Regions from separate parts of the Streptomyces sp. R41 genome, predicted to be linked through region 1. Evidence: riboswitches for the same ligand, from Rfam matches in the RefSeq annotation. Region 1 holds a riboswitch; the other holds the start of a gene.
What was found. Region 1 has a riboswitch for cyclic di-AMP ahead of AB5J53_RS28345 (transglycosylase SLT domain-containing protein). Riboswitches for the same ligand answer to the same signal wherever they lie in the genome.
Positions count from the first base shown of each region.

Region 2: linked by a shared signal. The riboswitch ahead of AB5J53_RS29595 (NlpC/P60 family protein) and the one ahead of AB5J53_RS28345 (transglycosylase SLT domain-containing protein) in region 1 are both predicted to bind cyclic di-AMP.

Region 1 is NZ_CP163443.1:6,182,355-6,186,760, reverse strand. Features, by position in the region: gene AB5J53_RS28355 (CocE/NonD family hydrolase) at 1-1,336, shown strand, start outside; gene AB5J53_RS28350 (hypothetical protein) at 1,371-1,700, shown strand; cyclic di-AMP (ydaO/yuaA leader) riboswitch at 1,938-2,130, shown strand; gene AB5J53_RS28345 (transglycosylase SLT domain-containing protein) at 2,134-2,883, shown strand; gene AB5J53_RS28340 (HAD family hydrolase) at 2,877-3,704, opposite strand; gene AB5J53_RS28335 (FAD-dependent oxidoreductase) at 4,014-4,406, opposite strand, start outside.
Region 2 is NZ_CP163443.1:6,439,217-6,443,622, reverse strand. Features, by position in the region: gene pcrA (DNA helicase PcrA) at 1-752, opposite strand, end outside; gene AB5J53_RS29600 (ScyD/ScyE family protein) at 917-1,999, opposite strand; cyclic di-AMP (ydaO/yuaA leader) riboswitch at 2,255-2,428, shown strand; gene AB5J53_RS29595 (NlpC/P60 family protein) at 2,436-3,614, shown strand; gene AB5J53_RS29590 (tellurite resistance/C4-dicarboxylate transporter family protein) at 3,830-4,406, shown strand, end outside.

The sequences.
Region 1 (4,406 bases):
GCGGCACGGAAGCGTCTGCGAGGACTACGGCGCGATCCGGGCGGCGGTCCTGGCGGTCGGCGGCTGGCACGACCCGTACCGCGACACGGTGCTGCGGCTGGTGGAACACCTTCCGCGGGATCGGGTACGCGGCCTGATCGGCCCCTGGTCGCACCAGTACCCCGACCGGGGCCTGCCGCCCGGCCCGGCGATCGGCTTCCTCCAGGAGACCCTGCGCTGGTGGGACCACTGGCTCCGGGACAAGGACACGGGCGCCCTGTCCACCCCCGTCCTCCGCTCGTACGTGATGGACGCGCACCCCCCGGCGACGGTGTACCCGGAGCTCCCCGGCCGCTGGGTGGGCGACCCCGCCTGGCCCTCTCCCTCCGTCACCCCCGTCTCGTACGCGCTCCAGGGCGACCCCGTGCTGATCCGCTCACCCCAGCACACAGGTGCGGACGCGGGCCGCTTCTTCCCCCTCGGGAACGACTCGGACCTGCCTCCGGACCAGCGGGAGGAGGACGCGCGATCCGCCTGCTTCGAGTTCGAAGTACCGGAGGAGACCTGGGTGTTGGGCCGCCCGAGAGTCCGGCTGCGGCTGACGTCCTCGGCTCACCGGGGCCAGGTGATCGCCCGCCTCTGCGACGTGGCCCCCCACGGAGCCTCGACACTCGTCACCCGGGGTGTGCTGAACCTGTCATCGCGCCATGGTCGTGACCAGGCGGTTCCCTGGAAACCAGGTGCTACGGAGGAGGTGGTCTTCGACCTGAACGGCATCGGCTACGCCTTCCCGCCGGGCCACCGCATCCGCCTCTCCGTCTCCTCCGCGTACTGGCCCTGGATCTGGCCGCAGCCGGGCTCGGAGGCCGGCTTCGCCCTGGACCCGATGGGCAGCACGCTGGAACTCCCGGTCAGGGCACGGGAGTCGACGTCCGCCATCACTTTCGAGGAACCGGAGCAGTCCGAACCGCTGGGGGTGGTCGTCCCGACGACGCTGGACGAACCCCGCCCGGAGCGCCTGGTGGTCCGCGACGTGGCTGCCAGCGCGTGGCGCCTGGAGGTCGACCCGCGCTACGGCGGCACCCGCGTGTACCCCGACGGTCTCGAATTCACCGAGAACGCGCTGGAGACGTACACCATCAAAGACTCCGCCCCTCTGTCCGCTCGCGCCCGCTCGACGTGGTCGGTCCGGTTGCACCGCCCGGACCTACCCTGGGACGCGCGCATCTCGACGACCTCCGAAATCACCTGCGACGCCGAGGACTTCATCACCTCCAACGAGGTGATCTGCAAGGACGGCGACGAGGTGGTCTTCCACCGGACCTGGGAGAAGCGGATCCCCCGAACGGCGGGCTAGAAGGGCGAGGGTGCCGTACGGAACCCTGAGGAGCATGGCGCAGACGCGGACCGAGGAATTCCTGATGGACCTCGACGAGGGCATGCTCGCGTACTTCCGCGAGATGGCCCACGAGATGGTCACGCGCTTCGGGATCTCGCGGGCGGAAGCGGTAGCGAGGATCAACAGGGCATACGAAGGGCGGAAGTTCGCGCCGTACCCCGATCTGATGTGCCACGAACTCCCCGAATACTGGGGCTACGGCCTCTACTTCAAGCCCAACGCCGGCCGCCTCCCCGACGACGACCCCGACACGGACCTCTCCGTGTGGGAGGTGCGGCCGGCTCCTCCCCGGCATTCCCCGGTCTGGACGCTCGAAGCGTAATGCCCGAATTGAAAGCATTGCCGCTTTAATGGCCTTGGTCGCGTGAATTGGGTCACGTCCGAGCCGCCCTCGCGCCACACTCCACCACCTCGACTTCCCCTTCGCGAAAGGCAAGTTGAGGATCACATTCCGCCCCAATCGGGCAATTCAACCCTTCCTTTTCCCAGGTTAAAGCGGGCTGAGGCGGGAATTCGGGGCTTGTTCCCGACATGTGCTCTCGCATACGTTCGCCCCGATCCGAGCGGATCGCCGAATCCTGCCGCCGCTCGGAAACCCACCCACCCACGCAAGCACGGCAGGAGCGGGGGACCCAGGTAAGCCGCCGATCCGGACTCCGGAACGGCTAGGGGTGAAGCCGCGCCCAGCGCGCGGCCGGGCACCTCCCGCCCGAACCCGACAGCTCACCTCGCAGGCGCCGGAGAGGAATGTCGTCATGCCCGCACGAGGCAAGCACTACCGCCGCAAGACCAGCAGCCCGTTCACCCGCTGCATGATCGCCGCAGGCACGAGCGGAGCCGCGCTCGTCCTCCCGCTCGTGAGCGCCACCAGCGCGCACGCCGCCCAGCCGACGCAGGCGCCGCAGGTCACGAAGGCCGCCGCAGTCACGATCACCGACGTCCAGCTCGTCACCTACAAGGTGGTCGCGGGCGACACCCTGTCCAAGATCGCGCAGAAGTACCCGCAGAGCGGCGGCTGGAAGAAGCTGTACGACGCCAACCGCGCGGTGATCGGTGCGAACCCGTCGGTCCTCCCCCCGGGCCTGACGCTGACGGTGGGCACGAAGACCGTGAAGCTGGGCTCGACGACCAAGGCGAGCACCAAGTCCGCGACGACGGCCACTCCCGCCTCCGTGAAGACGTACGCCAACAACCTCGACGGCTGGATCAAGCAGTCGCTGGACATCATGGGCAAGGCGGGCATTCCGGGCACCTACAACGGCATCCACCGCAACGTCATGCGCGAGTCCTCCGGCAACCCCCGGGCCATCAACAACTGGGACTCCAACGCTGCCGCCGGCATCCCGTCCAAGGGCCTCCTCCAGGTCATCGACCCGACCTTCAAGGCGTACCACGTCCCCGGCACCTCGATGGACCCCTACGACCCGGTCGCGAACATCACCGCGGCGTGCAACTACGCGGCGGCGAAGTACGGCTCGATCGACAACGTCAACGGCGCCTACTGAGACACGTTCTCCCGGGCCCCGAAGAGCCGCTCCAGCACCACCGCGATCCCGTCCTCCTCGTTCGACAGGGTCACCTCGTCGGCCACCGCCTTCAGTTCCGGGTGGGCGTTGGCCATGGCGACGCCGCGGGCGGCCCAGTCGAACATGGGGATGTCGTTGGGCATGTCGCCGAAGGCGAGGGTGGCGGCGGGGCTGAGGCCGAGGTGGGCGGCGGCGAGGGCGAGCCCCGTCGCCTTGGTCACGCCGCATGGCTGGAGTTCGACGGTGCCCGGCCCCGACATGGTGACCGTCGCCAGCGAGCCGACCACTCCCCGCGCCGCCGACGCCAACTCGTCGTCGGACAGGGAAGGGTGACGGAGCAACACCTTGCTGATCGGCTCCGTCCAGAGGTCGTCGCGGCGCGGCACCCGTACCGCAGGCAGCGTCGGATGCGGCATGACATACCCCGGCTCGATGAGCGTCAGGCCGTCCACACCGTCCTGGTCCACCGCCGCGTAGAGCAGCCCGACCTCCGCCTCGATCTTGCCGAGGGCGGTTTCCGCCAGCTCCCTGTCCAGGGTCACCGACCACAGCAGACGGTGCGCCCCGGCGTCGTACAACTGCGCCCCCTGCCCGCACACCGCCAGTCCCTCGCCGCCGAGTTCGTCGAGGAGCGGTCGGACCCTCGGCGCCGGCCGTCCCGTCACCACCAGATGCTGGGCACCCTCGGCCGTGGCTCTCGCCAACGCGGCGCGCGACCGGTCGGAGAGTGTGTCGTCGCCGCGCAGCAGCGTTCCGTCCAGGTCAGTGGCGATGAGTGAATATGCAGTCGGAGCGGCCATGATCCGAAGAATACGGATCGAACGACTCATCGGCCCGGCGTGAACCGGACGACGTCCGGTATCCCGTCAGCAACGCCGTTCACCGCACGGGCGGTTTGGATGGTACTGGCGTTACGGGCCGTACTGGCCGTACGTGGTCCACTTCTGCTCACACCGAGGTGCGCCACCGTGCCCGCGTCCAACGTCGACTCCCAGATGCGCAGTTGGCCTGCCGCGAGCACGCGGGTAGGGCGAGCGTCTTGACCCGCGCGGATGTGATCCGACGGCGAGGGGGCGCACCCATTTGCAAGGGCGCCCCCTGCCCCCAACTCACGCGTGCGCAGCCACCAAGTGCTTGGCCAACCGCGGTGAAGCGAACTCCGTCCCGCACACGAACCGCATCACCGGCCCGTACGAAGCCGACGCCAGCAACCCCGTGAAGTACAGCCCGGGCACGGACGACCGATATCCCGCGCCGAGTTTCGGCGTACCCCGGCTGACCGCCAGCTCGGTGCGCAGCTCGTGTCCGAGGAAGTCCATCGCGGCGATGTCGACGCGATATCCGGTCGCGGCTATGACGTGGTCGGCGGAGAGCTCCTCGGTCCGGCCCCCGTGGGTCTGGACGGACAGGACGGGGTGGCCGTCGGGGGTGCCGGCGCGGACGATCCGGGAGACCTCGCGCACGTCGACCTTGCCCTCGAAGCGGTCGCGCAGCCACCAGGC
Region 2 (4,406 bases), 260 kb from region 1:
AGCGCGTTGGCCTCGCGCAGACGCGACTGATACATCGCGTACGCCTGAGCGAGGGTCTTCTCGAAACCGTCGGTGGCCTGGGCCGCGAAGTCCTCCTCGTCGATCAGCTCGTTCTTCAGATTCGAGATCTTGGCGCTGAACGACTTCGGCGGGAAGCGCTTGGGGTCGAGGTCGAGATCACGGCAGACGAGCGCCATCAGACGCTTGGAGTCGGCGGCGTCGTAGATCGAGAAGGAGGAGGTGAAGCCGAGTTTCTTGCTCTCGCGGCGCAGAATCCGCACACACGCGCTGTGGAAGGTCATCACCCACATCGCGCCCGCGCGCGGGCCGACGAGGTGCTCGACGCGCTCCTTCATCTCGCCCGCGGCCTTGTTCGTGAAGGTGATCGCGAGGATCTGGCCGGGATGGACACTCCGCTCGGCCAGCAGATACGCGATCCGGTGCGTGAGCACGCGGGTCTTGCCGGAGCCCGCGCCGGCCACGATGAGCAGCGGGGAGCCGGAGTGCACCACGGCCGCGCGCTGATTCTCGTTCAGCCCGTCCAGCAGTGCCGCCGGGTCCACGGCGGGCCGGTGCGCGCCGTCGCGGTAGTACGCGTCCCGGTCCGGCGGCACGTCGAACTTCCCGCCGAACAGATCGTCCGGAACGGGCTCCGGTACGTGATCGTCCTCGGGCGGCGGCGGGGGCTCTTCCTCGTGGGCCCGAGAGGGCTTGAGGTCCGCCAGGAAGCTGTCATCAAAGAGGCTGCTCATCGCTCTCCGAGTCTAGGCCGCCCCACTGACAGCCCGCCGCCACCCTGAAAACTCGACCGGATCTCGTGACGCGGATCGGAATGCGACCGGATCTCGTGAAGCGGCTCAGACCTTGACCCGGCCCGTGAAGCGGCTCAGACATTGACCGGGTCTCGTGAAGCGGCTCAGAAGCCGAGGATCTTCCAGAGCTGGCCGCCCGGCGTCTTCTTGCCCTCCAGCACCGTCCCGTCACGATCGGCGATCGACCAGGCCGAGACGTACACCTTCCCGTCGTACGGGTCCACGGCCACGCCTGCCGGGAACGGCACCCGCACGCTCGTACGTTTCCCGTGCGAGACCTTGGTCACCGCGCCCGCGAAGAGCTGGCTGACGTACAGGTCGCCGCTCTGGTTGAAGGCGATCCCGGTGATCGAGCCGAAGCCGCTCTTCCAGCCGAGGATCTTCCCGGTGGCCGGGTCGACCTTCCAGACACGGGCGGTGGGCGTCGTGGCCTCGCCGTTGAGCTCGCCGACGTACAGCTTGCCGTCGGGGCCGAGCGCCAGCGAGGTCGGGACGGACTCGTGTTTGTCATGGTCCGGGAAGACGGTGAACGGGCGGGCCTTGCCCCGGGGCGAGACGACCACCAGGTCGTTGCCGGCCGCGTCGGCGACGATCCTGCGGCCGTCCGGGAGCGCGAGGACGGCGTACGGGTTGGAGTCGACGGCGGTCTTGTGCGGGTTGTACTTGAGCTCGACGGCGGAGATGTCGGCGGCGATCGTCGCCTTGCCGGGAGCGATGCACAGGAGCTTGCCGAGGGCGTTCCAGGGCTTGCCCGTGGGGACCCCGGCCTCGGGCGGGGCCCAGGTCTCGACGCCCCAGACGCTGCCGTTCAGTGCCGAGACGCCGTCCAGGCCCGTCGCGAAGCCGCCGTCCTTGGCCGCCGCCGAGGGCAGTCCGTCCACCACCCGGTAGTGCTTCCAGGAGCCGCCGTCCCAGAAGACCTTGGTGACGGCGGCCGTGGTGCCGATGCACGTCTCGTCGCTCTCGGGCCCCGCGCCGATGCATTTCTTCCCGCCCCGGCCCGCCTCGGCGACGTACACATGTCCGTTGTCGTACGAGAGCTGGCGCGGGTTGTCGAGACCGGTCGCGATCACGCGGACGACCGGCTTTCCCCCGGCGTGGCCGCCGGTGGCGGTCGCTGGTGCGATGCCCCCGGTGACGGCGAGAGCGACTCCCGTGGCGACGACGAGTGCTGTGCGCTTCCTCATGCCGTACCCCCCTTTGCCCACCTCCACGGCATCCGACCGTGGCTGGCTGGAAGGTAGCGCCCGGAACAGGGCGGACGTCGCCACTCCGGACAACTCGCCACAGATCCCTCCGGATTGACCGCGTTGGGTAAAGCCCAGGGCTAAGGTCACGAAAATGTATCGGGCATATCGCACATCAAACTTCACAGAAGCCCCACGCGTTGGCTAGCGTGCCGGGCAGGCCGCTCGACACCCACCGGCGAACGACGCCGGGCCGTGCGGCCTCCGCTCAATCCGGTGCGCCCCTGCGGCAGCCGGAGCCGGGGACCCAACCGACCTTGGGGTGAATCGGTCCGACTGCCCTATGAGGCAAGGACCGTAGGGCAAACCTTCCGGATCCACCCGCCCGAACCCGACAGCTAACTCGGTAGGCGGATGACGGAAGGAGTCGCCTCTCTTGGCGTCGCATCGCAAATGGCGTCCTACGGGTACGCGCGTAGCAGGCATACGGACCCCCGCCCTCGCGACGGCGGCTCTCACCTCCGTCGCCCTGCTCTCCCAGACGGCGAACGCCGCGCCCTCGGCCGCACCCAAGCCGAGCCTCGAAGAGGTCGAGAAGAAGGTCAACGACCTCTACCACCAAGCCGAGACGGCCACCGAGAAGTACAACTCGGCCAAGGAGAAGACCTCCAAGCAGCGCAAGCAGGTCGACACCCTCCTCGACGACGTCGCCAAGCGCACCGAGAAGCTCAACACCGCGCGCGAGGAACTCGGTTCGTTCGCGGCGGCGCAGTACCGTACCGGGGCCGCCGCCCCCGACACCGCGACCCTCCTGCTCGCCGACGACCCGCAGGACTACTTCGACCAGACCCAGCTGATGAGCCGTCTGACCACCCGCCAGAAGGCGGCAGTCGACGACTACATCACCGAGCAGGCCGCCACCACCAAGAAGCGCGCGGAGGCCTCCAAGAGCCTGGAGACGCTGACCACCTCGCAGAGCGCGCTCAAGACGTCCAAGGCCGACGTCCAGCGCAAGCTCACCGAGGCGCGCGAACTGCTCTCGAAGCTGACCGCCGAGGAGAAGGCGCGGCTCGCGGCGATCGAGAAGAAGAAGCAGGAGGAGGCCGCGCGCAAGGCGGCGGAGCTGGCGCAGCAGCAGGCCGCCGCGGAGGCCGCGAAGAAGGCGGCCGAACAGGAGGCGTCGTCGAACACCACGAGCGACTCCTCGGGCACCACGAGCGACACGTCCGGCTCGACGACCACGGACTCCTCGTATGCGACGAAGGCGGCGAAGGCCCTCGCGTTCGCTCGTGAGCAGATCGGCAAGCCGTACGTCTGGGGTGCGACAGGTCCCGACTCGTACGACTGCTCGGGTCTCACCCAGGCAGCCTGGAAGGCCGCCGGCGTCACTCTCCCGCGCACCACCTGGGACCAGGTGAACGCGGGCACGACGGTCTCCCTCGCCGACGCCCAGCCCGGTGACCTGATCTTCTTCTACGACGACATCAGCCACGTCGGCCTCTACATCGGCAACGGCATGATGATCCACGCGCCGAAGCCGGGGGCGTACGTCCGCGAGGAGTCGGTCTACTACGCCGGCGAGTCGATCATCCACAGTGTGGTGCGACCGGCGTAAGCCGTTCCGCGAGCAACGCTTGATGCGGGGCACGCGCGCGTGGGGCCTTTCGTGCTCCGCGTTTTCGTGGTCCACGCGCGCTCGCATCCCGTTTTCGTACTCCACGCGCGCGTGCCCGGCGTTTTCACGCTCCACGCGCGCGTGCCCGGCGTTTTCACGCTCCACGCGCGCGTGCCCCGCGGGCAACTCGTCCGAAGATCCCTAGCATCAGGCGCATGCCAGCCATCTCCCAGCTCCGCGCCTGGTGGGCGCAGCGGCCGCCGGCCGCCGGTGCCGCCGTCATGGCCACCGGCATCGTCTCGGTCGGGCTGCATCTGACCGGCTACGAGGCCCTGTCTCGTATCGCACTGGCCCTGGCGTGCGTGGGCTGGCTCGCGCTCGCCGCGGACTTCGTCGCACGGCTCGTGTGGGAGCGCGCGCGGTGGGTGGAGGAGGCGTGCACACCTCCCGGGCTCACCGCCGTCGCGGCGACCACCGTGCTGGGGACTCGGCTGTCCGCGCTGGGGTGGCAGGAGCTGGCCGAGGCTCTCCTCGCGCTGTCGGCCGTGCTGTGGCCGGTGCTGCTCCTCGTCGTCCTACGGCAGTGGAAGCGTCGTATGCCGGGAGGGGTGTTCCTGGTGTGTGTGGCCACGCAGGGGCTCTCGGTGCTGTGCGCCACGCTCGCCGCGGCCGTGGGCCCGGAGTGGCTCGCGCATGCCGGGCTGGTGCTGTTCTGGCTGGGGATCGTGCTGTACGGGGTGGCGTTCGCGCACTTCGACGTCCGGGAGGTGGTCCGGGGTCCCGGGGACCACT